Regions from separate parts of the Streptomyces sp. NBC_00076 genome, predicted to be linked through region 1. Evidence: riboswitches for the same ligand, from Rfam matches in the RefSeq annotation. Region 1 holds a riboswitch; each other region holds the start of a gene.
The links. A riboswitch is a leader RNA that binds a small molecule or an ion and turns the genes downstream of it on or off. The one in region 1 is predicted to bind cobalamin.

Region 1 (5,425 bases):
TCGTACGAGCCAGGAGGCGCGATGCCCAGCCCGTCCAGCCGTCGTTCCAGCCGTCCGTCCAGGCGTACGGTACTTGCCACCGGCTCCGCGCTCGGCGGGACACTGCTCGCGGGAGGCCTGCCCGCCCCGGCCGCGGCGGCGAGCTCCGCCCCGCAGGGCTCCGACCCCTGGCGCACCGTCCTCGACGACGCCGACCTGGTCTGGCAGCGGATGCCGAAGACCTGGTACGAGGGCCCGTATCTGGGCAATGGCTTCCTCGGTTCGGGGATCTACGCCGAACCGGGCACCGAAGCCGACACCTTCCAGGCCGTCCGTTTCAACGTGCAGCACTCCGAAGTCCAGGATCACCGCCCGCAGTTCGGGTCGCTCTTCGGCCTCGCACGACTGCCGATCGGCTACCTGACACTGGAGCCGGTAGGCACGATCACCGGCCTCGACTGGCGACTCGGACTGCACGACGCCGAACTGACCGGCACGCTCACCACGGGCCGAGGCACGCTCACGATCCGCGCCCTGGTGCACAACTCCCGCTCCGTGCTGGCCATCGAGGTGACGCCGAGCGAGGGGGAGCGCGACTTCACGTGGGAGTTCCACCCGGCGCAGGCGATCAGCCCGCGCGCCGCGTTCAAGCCGATACCTCAGGGGTACGAGGCCAACCCGCCCGCCCAGACGGGGCTGTACGACGGCATCTCCGCCGCCGTGCAGCCGCTGCTCGCCGGCGGGCAGCACGTCACCGCGTGGCGGGAGCGCACGCGGGGGCGTGCTCGGACGTTGTACGTGCATGTCGCGCACTCGTATCCGAAGCCGACGGCGCTCGGGCGCGCGCTGGCCGCGGTGCGGGACGCCTCGAAACTCTCGTACGACGCACTGGCGGTGGCGCATCGCGCCTGGTGGCACGCCTACTACCGGAAGAGTTTCCTCTCGCTGCCCGATGCCCGCATGCAGCGCTTCTACTGGATCCAGCTGTACAAGACGGCGTCCGCGGCACGGCGCGACGCGCCCGCGATGGCCACGAGCGGGCCCTGGCTGGAGCCCACGCCATGGCCGGCGACCTGGTGGAACCTGAACGTGCAATTGGAGTACTGGCTGATCCACGGCTCCAACCACCTCGAACTCGACGCCGTGACGAGGGCGTTGAGTGAGTTCCGGGACAACCTCAGGGCGGAGATGGCGCCCGCGTACCGCGCCGACTCACTGGGCATCCCGCGGACCACCGACGCCTCGCTGGTCAACGGTGGCGCGACGGACCCCGCACTGGGCTACGGCGTCGGCATCCCCGGCCAGGACCCGCCGACTCCCGAGGTCGGCAACCTCACCTGGGCCCTGCACAACGTCTGGCTCAGTTATCGCCACACGATGGACGAGTCGATCCTCCGCGACGTCCTCTTCCCTCTCCTCCGCAAGGCGATCAACTACTACCTGCACTTCCTGGAGCCGGGCGCCGACGGCAAACTGCACCTGCCGGCCACCTTCTCGCCCGAGTACGGGGGCAACTCACGGGACTGCAACTTCGACCTGATGCTGCTGACGTGGGGCTGCCGCACCCTCCTCGATTCCGCCGAACTCCTCGGTATCGACGATGAGTTGGCGCCGCGCTGGCGAGACGTCCTGACCCGGCGGGTCGCGTATCCGACCGACGACAACGGCTTCATGATCGGCGCGGACATCCCCTTCGCGAAGTCGCACCGTCACTACTCACACCTCCTGGCGGTGTACCCGCTGTACGAACTCACCGGCCGTACGCCCGACGAAAAGGCCCTGATCGAGAAGTCGCTGGCGCACTGGGTGGGCTTCGAAGGCGCCCTCCAGGGCTATACGTTCACGGGCGCGGCCTCGATGTCGGCCATGCTGGGAAAGGGCGAGGACGCGCTCAGCTACCTCGGACAGCTGATGACCCGCTTCATCCAGCCCAACACCATGTACAAGGAGTCGGGCCCGGTCATCGAGACCCCCCTCTCGGCCGCCCAGTCCCTCCACGACATGGTCTGCCAGTCCTGGGGCGACACCATCCGCGTCTTCCCCGCGCTGCCCGCCGCCTGGGCGGATCTGGCGGTGCACAACTTCCGTACCCAGGGGGCGTTCCTGCTCAGTGCCGTACGCAAGGACGGGGTGACCCGCTGGGTCCGGCTGGTCAGCGAGGCGGGCGCCCCCTGTGTCGTACGGCATGGCGTCCCCGGCCCGATCGAGGTACGGAACGGGGGCGGGAGGCCGCTGCGCTACGAGTCCTTGGGTGATGGGACGATCCAAGTCGCTCTGCGCAAGGGCGAGTCCGCCCTGATCACCGCCAAGGGCGACCGTCCCGACCTGCGGATCACCCCCGTCGAGCCGAACGAGGAGGCGCCGCGCTGGGGACTGCCCGCATGACCGGCGCGCGACCGCACGTGGCAGCGCCGCGTGCTCCTGTCTCGTTCGCGTGTGACCGGTGAGCGGACGGTGATCCGGGTCACCTGGCGGGGGAGAACGCGATCACGCCAGGTGGGGCGGTATTGGCGGTGGACCCGACACACGGTACCGTCGCTCTGATATCGACGACGGCACACGGAAGCCGGTGAGAACCCGGCACGGTCGCGCCACTGTGGACGGTGTCCCCCGAGGGGGCGCACCGCGAGTCAGACCCGTGGCCGTCGTCATGTGCACCACCGAGATGGGACGCGAACTCCCAGAGGAGGCCCTGCCATGGCTCAGCATGTCGCCCAGCCGACAACCACCACGCCCGTCGTTCCCGCCAAGCTCCCGCTGAAGGCCATCGCCCCCTGGGCGGTCTTCTTCGGCATCCTGATGCTGGTCCTGCTCTACTTCGTCGGCGCCGAACAGGGGGCGACCTCAGTCGTCTCCGGCGGGGACGTCCACGAGTGGGTTCACGACGCCCGCCACCTCCTCGGCTTCCCCTGCCACTGATCTAGGGACGCCGCACACCCCATGAACTCCGCGACAGTAAGAAACCTGCTCGTTCGGGGCATGCTCGCCGGCCTCGGCGCCGGCGTGCTCGCCCTGATCGTCGCCTACTTCCTCGGTGAACCGAATGTCGACAGCGCCATCGGTTTCGAGGAGTCCCATGCCCCCGCCCACGAGCACGAGGTCGAACTCGTCTCCCATTCCCTGCAGTCCACCGCGGGCCTCGCCACCGGCGTGCTCATCTACGGGGTGGCGTTCGGCGGCATAGCCGCTCTCGCCTTCTGCTTCGCGCTCGGCCGCGTGGGCCGCTTCACCCCGCGGGCCACGGCGCTATTGCTGTCGGGGGCCGCGCTGCTCGCCGTGTACGTCGTTCCGTTCCTGAAGTACCCGGCCAACCCGCCCGCGGTGGGGGACCACGACACCATCGGCAAGCGCACCACGCTGTACTTCCTGATGATGGTGCTCGGGGTGCTCCTCGCGGTCGCCGCGGTGATCGCGGGCAAGCGGCTCGCGCCGAAGCTCGGCACCTGGTACGCCACCGTCGTCGCCGTCCTCGGCTTCGCCGTCGTGATCGGGCTGGCGTACGCGTTCCTGCCCGCCATCAACGAGGTGCCGAGCGACTTCCCGGCCGCCTTGCTGTGGCGGTTCCGTCTGTCGGCCCTCGCCATGCAGATCACGCTGTGGGGAGGTTTCGGCCTAGTCTTCGGTGAACTGGCGCAGCGGCTGTTGCACCCGAAGCCGGCCACGGTGTCCGCGGGGACGACCGTAGCCGCTCCGTAATGACGCGGGGCCCGTTGGGCCGGCTTCGCTCAGTGGTCCGCCACTGCCTCGGCCGAGTCCAACGGGTGCCCGAGCCGCAGGTTCCAGCGGCCAACGCGTCCACTGATGGTGGTGGCCGTCAGCGGTGGCACGTCGAGACGCCAGAAGGCCGCTGAGGGCGCTCCCAGCACGTGGACCACCGCGGCCCGCACGACCTCCGGCTCGACGACGGCGAGCGTACGGCCGCCCGCGTCCTGGGAGGCCGCGAGCCAGCGTGTCACCCGCTCGCACATGTCCTCCACGGACTCCCCGCCGTGTGGCGCGGACGCGGGGTCGGTGAGCCAGCGGGTCACCGCCTCCGGCTCACCGGCGCCGACCTCGGCCAGAGTCAGGCCCCGCCAGCGTCCCACCTCCAGTGCCGCCAACTCCGCTGCCTGCGCGCCGTCGAGACCGAGTGCGGCAGCCGTCTCCTGACAACGCACAGTGGGAGAGACCACGACACGCACGGCGGCCGGCAGGGACGCCGCCGCGGCACGGGCCCGCGCCGCCCCGTCGGCGTCGATCGAGCCCCCGTCGTCGAAGCGGGCCTGGCGCAGGGACGAACTCATCGCGGGTGAGATGAAGGTGACGCGAGCGGTCACGTGGTGGCTCCTCCTGACGCGGTCAAGGTGTGCGGGTCTCCACCCGGTACGGCACATGCGTGTGCCGGTCGGCAGAGATGGTCGGCCGTCCACCGACCGGGCCCGACGCGTGCAGCCCTTGACGGGTGTGCACTGCTCGCCGTGCGCCCCCAACTCGCCGACCGCGCGGTCGAGCTCTGCGGGCGCGGCGGCGATGTCGTTGAGCGCGACGGAGACGCGTAGGCCTACGCCGCGGTCAGGTGCCACACTGTGCGGCGCTTCGGTTATGCGTCGGCCTTTGCGGGCTGCTCCTCGGCCTGCTTCGGTGCGGCCTGCTTGGGTGCGGCCTGCTTCGGTGCGGTCTGCTTCGGCGCGTCGGGAGCGGTGTAGAAGACGGATGCTCCCTGCTTCGAGCGCTGCGCCTGGCTCTTGGCGACCAGCCCTTCGAGTGTCGTGCGCACCACGGTGGTCTTGACGCCGCGCTCGGGGTGGGACTTGTCGAGGGCAGTCGTGATCTCCGCTGCCGAACGCGGTTCCTTCTGCTCGGTGAGGTGGCGGCGGACCAGGTCGACAAGCGTCGGCTGGGCCGACTTCGCGGCTTCGGGCTTCCCCGCGGGCTTCTCGGCAGCGGACTTGCCGGCAGCCGTCTTCCCGGCAGTCGCCTTGCCGGCGACCGCCTTGGCGGCAACCGACTTCCCCGCCGGCGCCTTGGCGGCAGCCGGCTTCTCGGCAGTGGACTTGCCGGCAGTGGACTTGGCTGCGGTCTTGCCGGCTGCGGCCCGGCCGGGCTGAGGGGCGGTCTTCTTCGTTCCCGCTCGCTTGCCTGTGCCGGACCCGGTGGCCGTCTTCTTGCGGGGAGCGGGTACCGCGACACTGTCCGAAGGGACCGCGGGCTGCGCGGATGCCGGTGCTGTGCCGATCGCCTGCTGGATGTTGGTCAGCACCGAGTGGTCACGCTGGAGGGCCGCCAACTGCTCCTGCAGCGTGGCGATTTCCCCACCGATGCGTTCTTGCTCCTTGGTGTTGCGTTCGAGGTCGGTGGCTACCTGGGTGGTGTACTGCGATGTCAGTTCGGTCACTGAGGTGTTCTGCGACATGAGTGCACAACCTTTCCTCGGCTCGAGGCCGGAGTCGAAGGGACTGCCGCACGA
Region 2 (5,425 bases), 660 kb from region 1:
ATCGTCGGATAGGGGCCGCGCAGGTACGGGGCGACGCCCGGGTAGGTGCCCAGGAAGTCAAGGCCCTCCAGGTCACGGCCCGTGTACAGCGGCTTGACCGCGATGCCTTCCGGGGTCTCCCAGAACGCCTCGTCCCCGCCGGTCGCCTTCTCGAGGGCCTTGCGCCACTCGTCGGCACTGCCGTCGGTGGTGGGCGTCCCCAGTTCGATCCCGGTGAAGTCGGGGATTCCCATCAGGACACTCCCATGCGGTCGAGGGTGGCGGAGAGCACGGCGACGGCGTCACAGCCCGCGAAGACATAGGCGTCGACACCGGTGTACTGCCCGGGGCGGCCGGCCAGGAACACATGGCGGGCACCTGCCGCCCTGAGGTCTTGGGCGGTGCTCTCGGCCTGCTCCTCGTACAGCGTGTCGCTGGAGCAGAGGCAGACCTCGGTGGCACCACTGTCCTCGAAGGTGCCCTCGGTGACGGGCTCGATGCCGCCGGCCTGGAAGAGGTTGGCGGCGAAGGTCGTGCGCGCGGTGTGCGCGGCCGCGGGGCCGATCGTGGCCAGATAGACGCGCGGCCTGGTTCCGGTGGCGTCGAGACGGGCGTCGGAGCGGGCCCGCAGCGCTTCGTACGCCTCGTCGCGCCGCACCCGCGGAAGCCCGCCGGACGGCGGCTCGGGCGCCGCTTCACGCTCCACGGGAGGTTCGGCGAGGTTCGGGAACTCGCTGACACCGGTGATGGGTTCGCGCCGCTTGGCGAGCTTCGCGCTGCGCGCCTCCCAGGTGTCCGCGAGGTCCTGGCCGAGACGGCCCGAGCGCAGGGCGGCGGCCTGACCGCCGACGCCCTCGATCCGTTGGAAGAACTCCCAGCCCGCCTGGGCGAGTTCGTCCGTCAGCCCCTCCACGTACCAGGACCCGCCCGCCGGGTCGATCACCCGCGACAGATGGGACTCCTCGACCAGGATCGTCGAGGTGTTGCGGGCGATGCGGCGCGCGAACGCGTCCGGCAGGCCCAGGGCGTGATCGAAGGGGAGCACGGTGACGGAGTCGGCGCCGCCGACCCCGGCGGCGAGCGTCGCGATGGTCGTGCGCAGCATGTTCACCCACGGGTCGCGGCGCGTCATCATCACCGGCGACGTCACGGCGTGCTGCACCTGCGCCCCGGCACCCGGCGCCCCGCACACCTCGGCGACCCGCGCCCACAGCCGGCGGGCCGCGCGCAGCTTGGCTACGGTGAGGAACTGGTCGGCGGTGGCCGCGTAACGGAACTCCAGCTGCGCACAGGCCTGTTCGACGGAGAGACCCGCCTCGGTCAGCCCACGGAGGTAGGCGACGCCGGTCGCCAGGGAGGCGCCCAGTTCCTGCGCGGCCGAGCCGCCGGCCTCGTGGTACGGCAGGGCGTCCACGGTCAGCGCACGCAGCCCCGGGTACTCGTCCGCGCACAGCCGCGCGAGAGAGGCGACCGGCGCGAAGTCCAACGCGTCGCCCGTACGGGCCTCGTGGGCCAGCGGGTCGGCGCCCAGGTTGCCGCGCGCCGCGTGCCTGGCGACGCCCCGCTCCTCGTACAGACCCAGCAACTCCCGTGCGGCGGAGTCGAGATCGCTGCCCGCGTCCAGGACCACCGGCGCGAGGTCGAGAAGGACGCCGTCGAGGACCCGGCCGAGGGAGCCGAGCGGGAGGCCGCCCGCCCCGACGACCAGCCACAGCGAGGTGACGCCGTTCTCCAGATCCCCGAGCACCACGTCGCCGCTGGCCACGGCGTGCCGTTGTCTGACGTCCCAGCCGCCGGTGATGCTTCCCTCGGCCCGGCCGCCCCTCACGAACGGTGGGAAACCGGGAAGGCCGGGCTCGGGCGTCACATGGTTCGCGGTGTACAGGGGGCGGGTGCGCAACCCGTCCTCCAACGCGGTGGACAGGGCGTCTTCCGCTGCCTCCCCCGAGACTTCCTTACCCGACTTCTGCAGGACGCCCGCCACCAGGCGTTGCCACTGCTCGTGCGTCGCGTCAGGGAACTCGGCGGCCAGCGAGAGCCCGTCGTCAGGCAGGACCGTCATGCTCGGATGCTAGGCCAGACCGACAAAGGAGCGGCAGAGGACACCGCTGTGACCTTGCACTCCCTGCCGCTGTGACCTGCATTGCCCTGCCGACCTCGGTCGCTGTGTGGCGGCCGACGGCCCCACCGTCCGCCGCCCGTCGGGTCTGTGTGATGACGTGATAATTTGCCCAGGCCAGTCAAGGGAATCCGGTGCGAATCCGGAACTGACGCGCAGCGGTGAGGGTGACGGGCGGGGCAACACGAGCCACTGGACGACGGTCACACGTGACCAGGGTCCGGGAAGGCGCTCCGACCGGGTGATCCCGAGTCCGAAGACCTGCTGGCGACCCGTACGAACGGGCCCCGCGACCGGGCCCTCGACGCCAGAGGATGTTGTGTGCCCGTCACCCGTGCAGTTCGCCGCTCCACCCTGCTCCTCTCCGGGGCGCTCCTCCTGACGGCCTGCGGCGGCTCGTCCACCGGGTCCTCCGACCCGGCCGCCACCTCGAAAGACCTCACCCTGGACAACTGCGGGCAGCAGACCCGGATCCCGTCACCGCCGAAGCGAGCCGTGTCCCTGAACCAGGGCACGACCGAGATCATGCTCTCCCTCGGCCTCGCCGACCGGATGGCGGGCACCGCCACCTGGACCGATCCGGTCATGAAGGGACTCGCCAAGGCCAACGCCCGCGTGCCCCGGCTCTCCGACAACCAGCCCGCCTTCGAGAAGGTTCTGGACACCGAACCCGACTTCGTCGCCGCCTCCTTCGCCTCCACCCTGCGAGAGGGCGGCGTGGCCCCCCGCGAGAAGTTCGAGGAGCTGGGCGTGCCGACGTACCTCTCTCCCGCCGACTGCGAGGGCAAGGACAACAGCGGGGACGGCGACGGAGCCCGTACCAAGCCGCTGACCATGGAGTCGGTCTACGGCGAGATACGAGACCTGGCGAAGATCTTCGGCGTCGAGACGCGGGGCGAGAAGCTCGTCGCGGCGCTGAAGGCCCGGGTCGCGAAGGCCACCTCCGGGATCGACGCCTCCCGCACCTCGGTCCTGTACTGGTTCGCGAACCAGGAGTCCCCCTACATGGCGGGCTGCTGCGGAGCCCCCGGCATCATCACCGACGCACTCGGCGCGAAGAACGTCTTCGACGACACGAAGCAGGAATGGCCGCAGATCAACTGGGAGACCGTCGCGGACCGCGACCCCGACGTCCTGGTGATCGGTGATCTCACCCGCGAGTCGCAGACCGCCGAGACCGCCGCGAAGAAGATCGCCTTCCTGGAGTCCAATCCGGCGACCAGAAACATGGACGCGGTGAGGAACAAGAGGTACGTCCTGCTCAGCGGCCAGGCCATGAACCCCACGATCCGCACCGTCGAAGGCGTCGAGAAGGTGGCCGCGGCCCTGCGCGCCGACGGGCTCGCCGGGTGACGACCTCGTCCGTCACGGCCACGGTGCTGCGGACGGTGGCCGGCCTCGTGACCCTGGCCGGGTCCCTCGCCGTGGCCATCACCATCGGCCCCGCGGACATCGGCGTCGGCGACGTGTGGTCGGCGGTGGCCGCCCATCTCGGCGGCGGGCCCTCGCAGTTGAGCCCGATCCGGGACGGCATCGTGTGGAACCTGCGACTGCCCCGCACCCTGCTCGCCGCCGTCTGCGGCGCCGGGCTCGCGGTGTGCGGAGCGGTCATGCAGTCCCTGCTGCGCAACCCGCTCGCCGACCCCTTCGTCCTCGGCGTCTCCTCCGGGGCCTCCACGGGCGCGGTCGTGGTGGTCGTCCTCGGCGCGGGCGGCGGCGCGCTGTCCGTCTCCGGCGGCGCCTTCGTCGGAGCCGTCTGCTCCTTCGCCCTGGTGCTGCTGCTCAGCCACACCCTCGGCGCCACGACGGACCGGGTCGTGCTGGCCGGAGTCGCCGCCATGCAACTGTTCTCCGCGCTCACCTCCTTCGTCGTGCTGACGGCCGCCGACGCCCAGACCACCCAGGGCGTCCTGTTCTGGCTCCTCGGCTCGCTCGGCGGCGCCGGCTGGAACGACGTGTGGCTGTGCCTGACCGCGCTGGCGATCGCCCTCGTCGTGTGCCTCGGCTCCGCGCGGACGCTGGACGCCTTCGCCTTCGGACAGGACGCGGCGGCCTCGCTCGGGGTCTCCGTCGCCCGGACCCGGCTGGTGCTGCTGTGCGTCACGGCCCTGTTGACCGCCGCTCTGGTCAGCTCGGCCGGCGCCATCGGTTTCGTCGGTCTCGTCCTGCCGCACGCCGCCCGCGCCCTCACCGGCCCCGGGCACACTCGGCTGCTGCCGGTGACCGCGCTCGCCGGAGCGGTGTTCCTGGTGTGGGTCGACACCCTGGCCCGTACGGTCCTCGACCCGCAGGAGATACCGGTCGGCGTCGTCACCTCCCTGATCGGCGTACCGGCCTTCGTCCTCGTCCTCTACCGCACCCGGAGGGGACCCCGATGACCCTCAGTGCCGACCGCGTCTCCCGCACCGCCGCCGGACAGCTGATCCTGGACGGGGTCAGCTTCACCCCGGCCCCCGGATCCGTCACGGGTCTGCTCGGCCCCAACGGCTCCGGCAAGTCCACCCTCCTGCGCCTGCTCGCCGGCGTTCTCACCCCCGCCTCCGGCGTCGTCACCCTCGACGGCCGACCGCTGCGCGAGTTCAGCCGCCGAGCGGTCGCCCGTCGACTGGCGGTCGTCGAACAACAGGCGGACACCCAGACCGAGTTGACCGTTCTGGACGTCGTACGCCTCGGCCGCGTTCCGCACCGTCGCGCCTGGACCCCCAGCACCCCGGCCGACGAGCAGGCCGTACGTGCCGCTCTGGACCGCACCGGCCTCACCGAGCGGGCCGACCGCCTCTGGCACACCCTGTCCGGCGGCGAACGCCAGCGTGTCCAGATCGCCCGCGCCCTCGCCCAGGAACCACGCGAACTCCTTCTCGACGAACCCACCAACCACCTCGACATCCAGCATCAGCTCGACCTGCTGACCCTCGTCACGGAACTCCCCGTCACCACCGTCATCGCCCTGCACGACCTGAACCTGGCGGCGATGTACTGCGACGTGCTCGTGGTGCTGAACGAGGGCCGGGTGGTGGCGGCGGGCAGTCCGGCGGAGGTGGTGACCGAGGAACTCATCGCCGAGGTGTACGGCGTGCGCGCCGCCGTCACCCCCGACGCCCCGGGCGACCGGCCACACGTACGGTTCCTCGGCACGCTCCGGCGAGACATCGTGCGGTTGCCGTGACCGTGCGGCCGTCACGGCGACCTTGTGGCCCGCACGCCCACAGCCCGCACGCCTGCCCCCCGGCGCTAGGGTCGGCGGTATGACCGAAGACTCCCTGCGCTCCGTCACCGTCGAGCGAATCAGCACCGGCCATTTCGTCGCGACGAACGCTCGCGGCGCCG
Region 3 (5,425 bases), 1.5 Mb from region 1:
TGAGCCGCCACAGCGCGTCCGTGTCCGCGTGCTGTTCGATCAGGTCGCCGAGCCGGTCGAGCTGCTCCTCGCGCAGCGCGGCGAACGAGGTGTCGGCGGCCGGCACGAAACGGCGGCCCGCGGCGGCCGCCACCTCGCGCAGGAAGGCCCGTCTGAAGCCGTCCGACTCCAGCGAGCCGTGCCAGTGGGTGCCCCAGGTCTGGCCGACCCGGCAGCCGTCCAGGCTGTGCCCCTGGCCGTCGGTGAGGAACGTGTCCCCGCCCGTGACATCGGCGATGCCGTGATGGATCTCGTACCCCTCGACCCGCTCGCCGAGGGCCTCCCCGACGGGCCGGGTGAGGGTCTTCTCGCGGGCGAACCGCACCCGGACGGGCAGGATCCCGAGCCCGTCCACATGCCCGCGACGGCTCTCGACGTCGTCCTCGATGTGCTCGCCGAGGACCTGGAAGCCACCGCAGATGCCGAGGACGGGCCGTTGCTCGGCGGCCCTGCGCCTGATGGCCTCGGCCAGCCCCCGCTCGTGGAGCCACTCCAGGGCACGGACCGTGCCCCGGGTACCCGGAATCACCACGAGATCGGCGTCGGCCAGCTCCTCGGGCCGGTCCACGAACCGCACGACGACGCCGGGTTCGGCGGCCAGCGCGTCCACGTCCGTGAAGTTGGACATGAGGGGGACCGCGCAGACGGCGACGCGCAGGACGTCCTCGCCGACGGGCGGGGAGAGGTTCGACTCCCGTACGGTCCCGCGCAGCGAGACACGCAGCCCGTCCTCCTCGTCGATGCCGAGGCCGTGCCGGAAGGGCAGGACGCCGTAGGTGTGCCGCCCGGTCAGCCCGTGCAGCATGTCGAGCCCGGGCTCCAACAGGCTGACGTCCCCCCGGAACTTGTTGACGAGGAACCCGGCGACGAGTTCCTGGTCCTCGGGCGAGAGCAGCGCGACGGTCCCGAAGAAGGAGGCGAAGACGCCCCCACGGTCGATGTCACCGACCACGAGCACGGGAAGCCGCGCATTGCGGGCGATGCCCATGTTCACGATGTCGGTCCGCCGCAGGTTGATCTCGGCGGGAGAGCCGGCCCCTTCACAGATCACCGCGTCATACGTGCCCCGCAACTGAGCGAGACAGTCGAGGACGGTCCCGAGAAGCTGTTGCTGCCGCCCACCGTGATAGCCGCGAGCACTCAGCTCCCCGACCGGCTTCCCCAGCAGGACGACCTGACTGCTCTGTTCACCGCCCGGCTTCAGCAGCACGGGGTTCATCGCCGCGGTCGGCTCCACCCGGCAGGCCTGAGCCTGCATGGCCTGCGCCCGCCCGATCTCCGCGCCCTCCCGCGTCACGAACGAGTTGAGGGACATGTTCTGCGCCTTGAAGGGCGCGACCTTGACGCCCTGCCGCACCAGCCACCGGCAGATCCCCGCGGTGACGACGCTCTTGCCGGCGTCGGAGGTGGTGCCGGCGACCAGAAGACCACCGTTCATGGCGTACGCCCCTTCGCTCGTTCCCCGGTCACGAGTCGTGCGGCGAGTCGTGCGGCGACGCTGACGACGAGCGCGAGCCGGCCGACGCGCCCCGAGAGGCGTACCGCCCGTTCGACGTCGTGCGACGTGACGGCCCGCCCTTCCCCGTTCAGCACGGGCCGGTGCTCCACCCGGCCCCCGTACGACAACGTCCCGCCCAGCCGCACCCCGAGGGCGCCCGCGAACGACGCCTCCACGGGCCCCGCGTTGGGACTGGGATGCTGTGCCGCGTCGGCCCGCCAGGCGCGCACGGCACCTCGCGGATCGGGTCCCGCGAGCGCCGCGAGGACGGCGGTCAGCCGCGCCCCCGGCCAGCCCGCGACATCGTCGAGCCGCGCGGACGCCCATCCGTAGCGCCGGTACCTGGGCGACTTGTGACCGACCATCGCGTCGAGGGTGTTGACGGCCCGGAACCCGAGAAGCCCGGGGACCCCGCCGACCGCTCCCCACACCAGCGCCCCCACCACGGCGTCGGAGGTGTTCTCGGCGACCGACTCCACGACCGCGCGCGCGATCCCGTCGGCGTCGAGCGCCTGCGGATCCCGCCCGCACAGATGCGGCAGCCGCGCCCGCGCCGCGGCGACATCCCCCGCCTCCAGCGCACGCCCGATGCTCCGGGCCTCCCGCGCGAGCGACGTCCCGCCGACGACCGCCCAGGTGGCGGCGCCGGTCAGCGCGACGGAAGCGGCGGGTGAGGTACGTACGGCACGAACGGCCGCGGACCCGAGCGCGACGGCGCCACCGGCGCACACGACGGCATGCAGAGAGCCCCAGCCCCGGTGGTCCCGCCACAACACCCGTTCCACGGCACCCGCGGCCCGCCCGAACAGGGCGACCGGATGCCCACGGCGAGGATCACCGAGGAGCAGGTCACCGAGGAGGCCGGCGGCGGCGCCGTACGCGAAGACGCGATCGGCACGCATGGGCTCAGCCGACCGCTGTCACAGACAGGGCGCAGCTACGGGATCTCGAACGGCAGCCGAGCATGGCGATATGTCCTCACTCAGGGTGTCCACGCCCTGGTTCGACGAGACCGGCGGCGAGAGTTCCTGGCTCCCGGGGCTTTCTACCCCGGTGACAGTGGCGGGACCGCGCCGGACTCGCACCGGCTTCCTCTTCTGCCGCCGTACATGGCCCCGGCAGTCCACCACGCACTTGGAAGGGCCGTCAACTTGCCGTTGACCTGCGAAGGGAGAGTGTGCTGAGACCCACACGCGCGCGGTCACAGCCGTCACAAAAGACATGGGGTGCGGGACGGCGAACCGTCCCGCACCCCATGTGTCGTCCGGGTGTCGCAGGTCAGGCGACGATCAGTGAGATCCCGTAGGCCACCGCGGCCGCGCACGCCGCGAAGCACGCGTACGCGCCGGTGACCGCGAGGGCGGCGGAGTCGCCCTGGGCCGTGGCCCGTTCGCGGCGCGACAGGCCCATGATGCCGAGGGTGAACAGGGCCACGAGGGCCACGGTGACCACGAGGCTGACGCCGAAGACGGAGCCGAGGGCCGCCCAGTCGATCTTCATACTGCTTCTTCCTTCGTGCCGGTGGGTGCCTGGGTGACCGGGCTCAGACGGTGGTCGTGGCCGGCGGTGTCGCGGCGTCGGTGGCCGCGGCGGTCGGGGCCGGGATCGTGGCCGTGAGCTCCTCGGTGACGGTGCCCGCCGGGGGCGGGGTCACGGCGGCGATCGCTGCGGTCACCACACCGGCCGGCTCACCGGTCCCGCTGGGCTCGTTGACGTTGCTCGCGTCGACGACCTCGCGACGGGAGACCTTCCAGATGGCCGCGCTGGAAGCGATCAGGAAGACGGCGACGAGGGCCGTGCCGTAGTCCCCGAGCCCGGTCACGTACTCGGCGAGCGCGCCGACCAGGGCCGCGGCGGGCAGGGTCAGACCCCACGCCACGAACATCCGGGTCGCCGTCGACCAGCGGACGACGCCGCCCTTGCGGCCGAGGCCCGCGCCCATCACCGAACCGGAGACCGAGTGCGTGGTGGAGAGGGAGAAGCCGAGGTGGGAGGAGGCCAGGATGACCGTGGCCGCGCTGGTCTGGGCGGCGAAGCCCTGCTGCGGCTGAAGGTCGGTCAGGCCCTTGCCCATGGTGCGGATGATTCGCCAGCCGCCGAGGTAGGTGCCGAGCGCGATGGCCAGGCCCGCCGACAGGATGACCCAGGTGGGCGGGTCGGAGTCGGGGGCGACGGCACCGCCGGCGACCAGGGCCAGGGTGATGATGCCCATCGTCTTCTGCGCGTCGTTGGTGCCGTGGGCCAGGGAGACCAGGCCGGCGGAGGCGATCTGCCCGGCGCGGTAGCCCTTCTCGGCGGCCTTGCCGTCGGCCTTCCGGCCGAGGGAGTACGACAGGCGGGTGGCCAGCATCGCCGCGAGCCCCGCGACGATCGGGGCCGCGATCGCCGGGATCAGGACCTTGGTGACGAGCACGTCACCGTGGACGGCGCCCGTGCCCGCCGAGGCGATGGTGGCGCCGATCAGACCGCCCATGAGGGCGTGCGAGGAACTGGAGGGAAGACCCACCAGCCAGGTCAGCAGGTTCCAGAGGATCGCGCCGACCAGGGCGGCGAAGATGACCTCGGGACGTATTCCGCTCTCGTCGACGAGACCCTTGGAGATCGTGTTGGCGACCTCCACGGAGAGGAAGGCACCCACAAGGTTCAGCACGGCGGACATGGCCACCGCGACCTTGGGCTTCAGTGCGCCGGTCGAGATGGTCGTGGCCATCGCGTTGGCGGTGTCGTGGAAACCGTTCGTGAAATCGAACGCGAGTGCGGTTACGACCACAATCGCGAGGATCAGCGAGAAGTTTTCCATTTACCCAGGCAATCGTTCGAAGTCATTGGCCGGACGAACGTAAGTAACCTGAATGAACGGAAGATGAACTGAAGCAGGCCACACGGTGTCCGGGAGCGATGGTTATCGCACCGCCGGGTCCGGCCGAGTCCCACCGGACCCGTGCGGCCCAAGTGCCCCTTGGTTACGCGCCCCTGGCGAACTTTCTGAGCTCGTTCAGGGATCCGTTGAAGAGGTTCTGGTCCCCCGGCAGGCCGCCCCTGTTGGCGTATTGCCAGAGCGTCCAGAACGACCATCCCGTCGGCAGAGCTCCCGCGTCCGCGGAGTCGTAGCGGGCCACCCACAGGGCGTGGTTCGCGGCGAAGGCGCGGCTGCCGCCGGTGCAGGTGTTCCACCAGTGGGCGGTGGTGTAGATCACCGGACGGCGGCCCGTGAGCCGCTTCACCTCGCCGCTGAACGACTTGATCCAGCTGACCATCCCGGCCTTGCTCAGCCCGTAGCACTTGTGTCGCTTGTCGTACGGGTTGTACTCGATGTCGAGCGCGGGCGGCAGCGTCCAGCCGTCGGCGCTCCAGGTGCCGCCGTTGCGCACGAAGTACGCCGCCTGTGTCCTGCCCGACGACCTGTCCGGCAGTGCGAAATGGTACGCCCCGCGGATGATGCCGACGTCGCGGGCCCCGTTGTACTGCCGGTCGAAGGACGGGTTGCGATAGGTGTGGGACTCGGTCGCCTTGACGTACACGAACCTGGCGCCGTTCGTCCTTGCCTTCTGCCAGTCGACGTTCCTCTGGTGGGAAGAGACGTCGTGTCCCTTCGGTGGGTCCGCCGCCGAGGCCGGCGTCCCGGCGAGAGCGACGCCCCCTACGGCGAGCGCCGCCACGGACGCCACCAGGGCGCTCCGGCGGCGGAACGGTGTGCGATCACGGGCCATGTGTCCCCCGGGAATGGCGACGTACACGACAAATCACCCAGAGGCTACTGGAAGATCACCGAATACTCGGTGATCTCCGGCCAAGCGATCAAAGAGTCTTTATGTGGCGGTACGTGACCTTTCGGAAGGGTGGATTCCGGCCTAAAGTGCCCCCGCCCCACGGCGAGTTGACGCCGGG
Region 4 (5,425 bases), 2.6 Mb from region 1:
CCTGTTCGTCCTGACGTGCTGGCCCGCTGCTGCTGGACTGCGCCCACTGCGCAAGCTCTTGCTGACCGGCTGGGCGACACTTGCCGCCTCGACCCTCTTCCTGTTGCTCCTACGCGGCCCGTACGAGAGCGGCAGGAGCCTCACCTCGGTGTTCGACCTGTCGCTCATGGGCCAGACCATCACGGGCAGAAGCGGCATGGCTCTCGGAGTACGGCTGGTACTGCTCGTCGCGGTGGGCATTGTCCTGACACGGTTCGGTACCCGGCTCGCCCGCCTGACCGCCCGGCCCCTGCCCGCTGCTGATGTCGAGCCCGCGGCCGATGAGGTTGTTGAGCAACGGCCCCTGGGGACCGGCGTGCAGGCTGTGGGCGCGCTGTTCGCCGTCGGTCTGGCTCTCACCTGGGCTGCTGCCGAGCACGCCTCCGCCGGTATCCAGGTCCCGCTGGCGATCCCCGTCTCCGTACTGCACCTGTTGGCCATGGCGGTATGGCTGGGGGGTCTGGTCGCGTTGGCGGTCGCGCTGTACCGAGTACCAACTGGCACGGCGGTCCCGGTGTCGGTGGTCGCACGTTTCTCCCGCCTGGCCTTCGCCGCGGTCGTCGTCCTGGTCGCGACCGGCCTCTACCAGTCCTGGCGCCAGGTCGGCTCCCTGGATGCGGTGACCACCACCGAGTACGGCAGGCTCCTCGCCCTCAAGGCCGGAGCCGTGGTCGTGGTGCTGATGGTGGCGTCCTTCTCCCGCCAGTGGACCGCGCAACTCGTCCCCGAGCCGCCGGTAGAAACCCTGCCGCAAGCCTCACCCGCACCCGCGCGGGTGGCACAGGCCGTCGCCGTCGGGGCGTCCTCGACGAGCGTGAGCACAGCGGACGGCGAGGACAGCGTGGTTCGACCGCTGGCTCCGCCCGACGCGGCCGGGGGCGCTGATTCGCCTGCCGATTCCCTGTCTGGCCCCGACGGATACCGGCGCAGTCTGCGCCGTTCGGTCGCCGCTGAAGCCGTCCTCGGTGTCGTGGTCCTGGCGATCACCACACTTCTGACCGGGACCCAGCCCAGCCGCGCCGCCGTGGAAACCGCTGCTGCGGCTACCGAAGCGCAGGCGCCCACGGCGCGGATGGTGATGGTGCCCTTCGACACCGGGATTCCGAACGGGAGCGGCAAGGTGCAGATCACCTTCGCACCCGGGCGCGTCGGCGACAACACGGTGGAAGCCGTGGTGTACGGAGCGGACGGGGGCCTCATAGCTATTCCCGAACTCCGTCTCACCCTCACACATCGGGCCCAGCAGCTCGGTCCGCTGGATGCGAAACTCGTCGACCGGAAAGGCTATTTTGCCGCCGACCGGCTGCGGATTCCGTTGTCCGGTGTGTGGACCATGAACGTCACCGTGCGCCTCACCGACGTCGACCAGGTCACTGTCGCCAAAGACGTGACCATCCGCCCGACACCGGCCTGACCGGCCGACAGGCACAGCAACGGCGGGGCTACCGGGCGCGCCCCCGGTAGCCCCGCCGCATGTCTTCCTGTTCAGACGGCCAGTGAGGAGACCTTCCCGCGGACCGGCTTTGGCTCGAGGACGCGTTCGGCCAGGAAACCGAACAGCAACCCGAACCCGGCCCACAGCACGGCATGGATGCCGATCGACGCCAGGCGGAACTCCCACAGGTCGGTCGCCGGGAAGCTCTTGGGCGTGTTGTCCCCGTGCGGCAGGACGGCCATCGCGACCGCCATCACCGCGACGAAGGCGACGCCCGCGGCGATGGAGGCGTTCCAGTTGCCCCACGCCGGGGCGAGTCTGCGGCCCAGCAGGGTCGCCGCGATGCCCAGCAGCACACTGAGGGCGATCATTCCCACGAACAGGATGGTGCGCTTGCCGATGGTGTCCGGGTTGCCGACGGCGGGCGGGTTCGCCGGGTACTTCAGGATCGGGACCAGGTAGACGAGCAGGAACCCGGCGAGCGCGGTGAACGCCGCCGTCGCCCGTGCCCCGAACCGGCCGATGCGGCCCAGCGCGAAGCAGAACGCGAGCGCCGCGATACCCCCGATGGCGATGCCGAAGACGAGCACGCCCGTGGCAAGTCCGGCGGTCGACTGCAGGGTGCGGCTGACGAGTTCCTCGCCGCCGTGTTCATGGGAGTTGGCCTCTTCGAACGCGATGGCCGCGTCGACGGGGCCTTCTCCGACCAGGAAGGCGAAGACGAAGGCGAGCACGCCGGCGGCGAGGCCGGCGAGCATGCCGCGTACCAGCAAGGTGCGTACGGTGACGGAGTTCATGGTGAGGGCTCCGTCAGTGGCAGGGGAAGCCGAGGAGGTGGCGGGCGTCGTGCACCCACTCGTGCACGCCCTCACCGGAGACCACGGCGGTGGCGCCCTGCTCGGCGCCGACGAAGTACAGCAGGACCAGCATCAGGACGCCGAAGAAGACGGCCCAGGGGGCGATCGCCCGCAGCGGCAGCGGCGTGAGGGTCTGGGTGGTGGGGGTGGGGGCGGCAGTGGACTGCGCCATGGCGAGACCTCCTCGGGAACTACGCGTCCCGCATCGTGTGGAGCACTCGACGACAGCGTTGGGTCTGACTCACCACCCTCGCCTGGCTGGCGGGGTGGCACACAGTGGCGCGACCGTGCCGGGCTTGCACCGGCTTCCGTGGCGCTGTCGTCCTTGTCGCCCCAGATGGTAGGGGCAACAGGGACTTCGGCCAACATGGCGTATGCCACCTACGATGAACCGACCTCGGGGAAAGGGCCCTTCATGACCGTCCGGCTCACGCTGCTGTGCGCCGCAGCCCCTACGGAGCGCGACGTGCGTTTCGGTGGGGACACGGCGTTGGACGAGCGGGCTATGGGGCAGGCGCGCAGAGTCGCCGGATCGCTTTCCGCGGCCACCGTCCGGCTGACGGCGCCTTCGCAGCGGTGCCGGCAGACAGCCCAGGCCCTGGGATGGGACGCCGTCGCCATGGAGCCGGCCCTGCGGGACATGGACATGGGCAGCTGGCAGGGCCGGACTCTGGACGAGGTCGCGGCCAGTGACGGTGCCGGGCTCGCCGTATGGATGTCGGATCCGCAAGCGGCCCCGCACGGTGGCGAGTCCGTGGCGCAGGTGTGCCACCGGATCGCCGCCTGGCTGGAAGAGCTGCCCGCCGATCCAGGCCGGGTAGTGGCTGTGGTCGAACAGGCCGTGGCGCGCGCAGCACTGCTGCACGCGATGGGCGCGCCTCAGCAGTCGTTCTGGCGCGTCGACGTTCCGCCAGTGTCCGCCTTCCAAATCATCGGCCGGTCCGGCCGCTGGAACCTGCGGATCGGTGCTGTGGGGAGCGTTGAGTCGCGCTAGCCGGGGGTCGGTTCGTAGGAGCTGATCGTGTACAGGGCTTCGTCGTCGATGGAGTTCTTGTCCCAGTCCAGGGAGATCCGCAGGGGGTGGCCATCGGCGGCGTAGTCCGCCTCAGCCGTGTCAGCGTCCTCGCTGCGGGCCCGATTCAGTGTCTTCAACAGCTCGCCGATGGTGGGTACGTCGCCTGGCAGATCCTGCGCCTGCCTCCGGCTGTCCTCGTCCAGCCCGACCACCTCCGCCGCCTTCCCGTTGCGCACCTTCACCCGGAACGTCCCCGCCAGGACCTGGGTGCTCGACGTCAACGTGTACGAGTACGAGGCCGGTTCCTCCCAAGTACTCATCGGCTCGTTGGGTTCGGTCGATTCGGCGGATTTCGACGAGCCGCAGGCTGCGGTCGCGCATACGAAGGCGCCGAGCAGCGCGGCCCTGGCCACGCATCGGGCACGGGAACGTCCAGCGGTCATGGTGACTCCTCGGGTCCGGTTACCGCTGTGACGCCGGACGACCCAGGAACGTTCACGGTGGTGCCTGTCGGTGCCTTGGGACGACGGCAGTGCCGCCCCAAGGCACCCACGGCGAACGTCAGCTCTCGCTGGAGGAGGCAGCTCGGCGCTTGACCAGCCACCAGGCCCCGCCGCCGAGCACGAGCAGGGCTACGACCATCACTGCGACCAGGGCGCCGGAGGACCTGCCGTCGTCCTCGTCGGCCGCCGTGTCACTGGCAGCAGGCGAGGCGTCCGACTCGCTTGCGGCGGTGGAAGGCGTGGAGGCGGCCGCACTGGGCGTCGCGCTCACCGTCGCAGTCGGGCTGGGGCTGACCGGCTTGGCGCCCGGGGCCGCGGCCTTCAGCTTCAGCACGGGAGCGGGCTGCTCGGGCTCCTTGCCGCCGGTGGGCAGCTCGATCCAGCGGGAGACCTCCCCGTCGCTGTAGGTCTCGACGGTCTTGAACGCGAGTTCCTTCGCGTCCGGCAGCTGCCGGACCTTGATCTTGTGCTCGCCGTCGACGCCTGCCTTCAGCGCCGGGCCGGCGACGGTGTAGCCGTCCTTGGTGGCCGTCAGCTTCCAGCCCTTGGGGCCCTCGTCAAGGGTGACGTCGGCGGGGGCGATGCCCTCGGGCAGGACGACGCGCAGCTCGGTGAAGCCCGCAGAGTCGGACTCGGCCTCGGAGACGAAGCTCAGGGTGACGTTCTCCGCCAGGGCCTGAGGCTTGTCGGCCTCGACCTCCGCGTGTGCGGCGGCCGGTGCGGCCAGGGCGAGCGTGGCCGTCAGCGCGACGGCACCGGCTAGGACGAAACGACGGCCGGCACACGCCAGCGGACGGGAGGAAATGGACACAGGGAAGCTCCTTGCAGACACGGGAGAATCCGGCCCCGCAGACACCAGGACCGGTGAAGGACTGGAGGGTGCTCCCGTCGCGGTGGGCCCCTGCGCACCACCACGTGCTCCAGTACTTCCTCCCAGGCCTGCGCCGCCACCGCGAAGAACGCACCCGTCCGCAGCCTGGGCAGCAGGGGCATCACCCGGTCCGGATCGGCGATCGCTCGCGGCAGCACCTGGGCCAGGGCCGCCGCAGCCGCTCTGGCCAGCGTGCGCAGCGTGCCGAGCGCCGCCGTCATCCGCACGTCCGCCCGGTGCAGCAGCCAGGCCACCACCACAGCGGCGGCCGTGTGAACCGTCGTCATCGCCGCTCCGGCGTGATGCCAGGAGTGTCCGTCACCAGTGGCAGCGGAGAGATGACCGGCGTGCATCGTGTGCTGAGGCATCACCATCGAGGTGTCGCCGTCCGCGTAGGACAGCGCGAGATGCAGCACCCCCTGCATCGCCAGCGTGGAAACGACCGTCGCGATAGGTGCGTAGCGGCGCCGCGCGAGCGGCCAGACCACCGAGAACTGCGCCACGATCAAAACAGCCACCAACCGCCAGGACACCGTGCCTTCGGCGACCGCGTGGTGCCCGAAGGTCGCGAGTACGGTGCCGAGCACGGCGAACACACCGGCTCGCGCGCACGCTCCCGCGTGGCTGGCCCGGCCTGCTCCGGCACGTTCCTTGTGCCCGGTCACGTGATCAGGTGGCACGGTCGCCCATCATCCCCTACCGGCC

Region 2: another riboswitch for cobalamin. It lies ahead of OHA64_RS07060 (ABC transporter substrate-binding protein); the one in region 1 lies ahead of OHA64_RS04235 (CbtB-domain containing protein).
Region 3: another riboswitch for cobalamin. It lies ahead of OHA64_RS11015 (cobalamin biosynthesis protein); the one in region 1 lies ahead of OHA64_RS04235 (CbtB-domain containing protein).
Region 4: another riboswitch for cobalamin. It lies ahead of OHA64_RS15840 (CbtB-domain containing protein); the one in region 1 lies ahead of OHA64_RS04235 (CbtB-domain containing protein).

What each region holds. Positions count from the first base shown of each region.
Region 1 covers NZ_CP108242.1:879,610-885,034, reverse strand. Annotated here, with positions in the region: gene OHA64_RS04240 (glycosyl hydrolase family 95 catalytic domain-containing protein) at 22-2,364, shown strand; cobalamin riboswitch at 2,496-2,640, shown strand; gene OHA64_RS04235 (CbtB-domain containing protein) at 2,677-2,898, shown strand; gene OHA64_RS04230 (CbtA family protein) at 2,920-3,675, shown strand; gene OHA64_RS04225 (histidine phosphatase family protein) at 3,705-4,295, opposite strand; gene OHA64_RS04220 (hypothetical protein) at 4,559-5,371, opposite strand.
Region 2 covers NZ_CP108242.1:1,534,910-1,540,334, reverse strand. Annotated here, with positions in the region: gene scpA (methylmalonyl-CoA mutase) at 1-233, opposite strand, end outside; gene OHA64_RS07065 (methylmalonyl-CoA mutase family protein) at 233-2,041, opposite strand; cobalamin riboswitch at 2,200-2,382, shown strand; gene OHA64_RS07060 (ABC transporter substrate-binding protein) at 2,420-3,451, shown strand; gene OHA64_RS07055 (FecCD family ABC transporter permease) at 3,475-4,476, shown strand; gene OHA64_RS07050 (ABC transporter ATP-binding protein) at 4,473-5,264, shown strand; gene OHA64_RS07045 (OsmC family protein) at 5,344-5,425, shown strand, end outside.
Region 3 covers NZ_CP108242.1:2,401,451-2,406,875, reverse strand. Annotated here, with positions in the region: gene OHA64_RS11020 (cobyric acid synthase) at 1-1,477, opposite strand, end outside; gene OHA64_RS11015 (cobalamin biosynthesis protein) at 1,474-2,439, opposite strand; cobalamin riboswitch at 2,540-2,672, opposite strand; gene OHA64_RS11010 (hypothetical protein) at 2,816-3,037, opposite strand; gene OHA64_RS11005 (anion permease) at 3,081-4,337, opposite strand; gene OHA64_RS11000 (lysozyme) at 4,501-5,247, opposite strand.
Region 4 covers NZ_CP108242.1:3,469,325-3,474,749, reverse strand. Annotated here, with positions in the region: gene OHA64_RS15850 (copper resistance CopC/CopD family protein) at 1-1,453, shown strand, start outside; gene OHA64_RS15845 (CbtA family protein) at 1,525-2,271, opposite strand; gene OHA64_RS15840 (CbtB-domain containing protein) at 2,285-2,503, opposite strand; cobalamin riboswitch at 2,561-2,687, opposite strand; gene OHA64_RS15835 (histidine phosphatase family protein) at 2,699-3,325, shown strand; gene OHA64_RS15830 (DUF6174 domain-containing protein) at 3,322-3,789, opposite strand; gene OHA64_RS15825 (DUF1775 domain-containing protein) at 3,908-4,654, opposite strand; gene OHA64_RS15820 (hypothetical protein) at 4,609-5,400, opposite strand.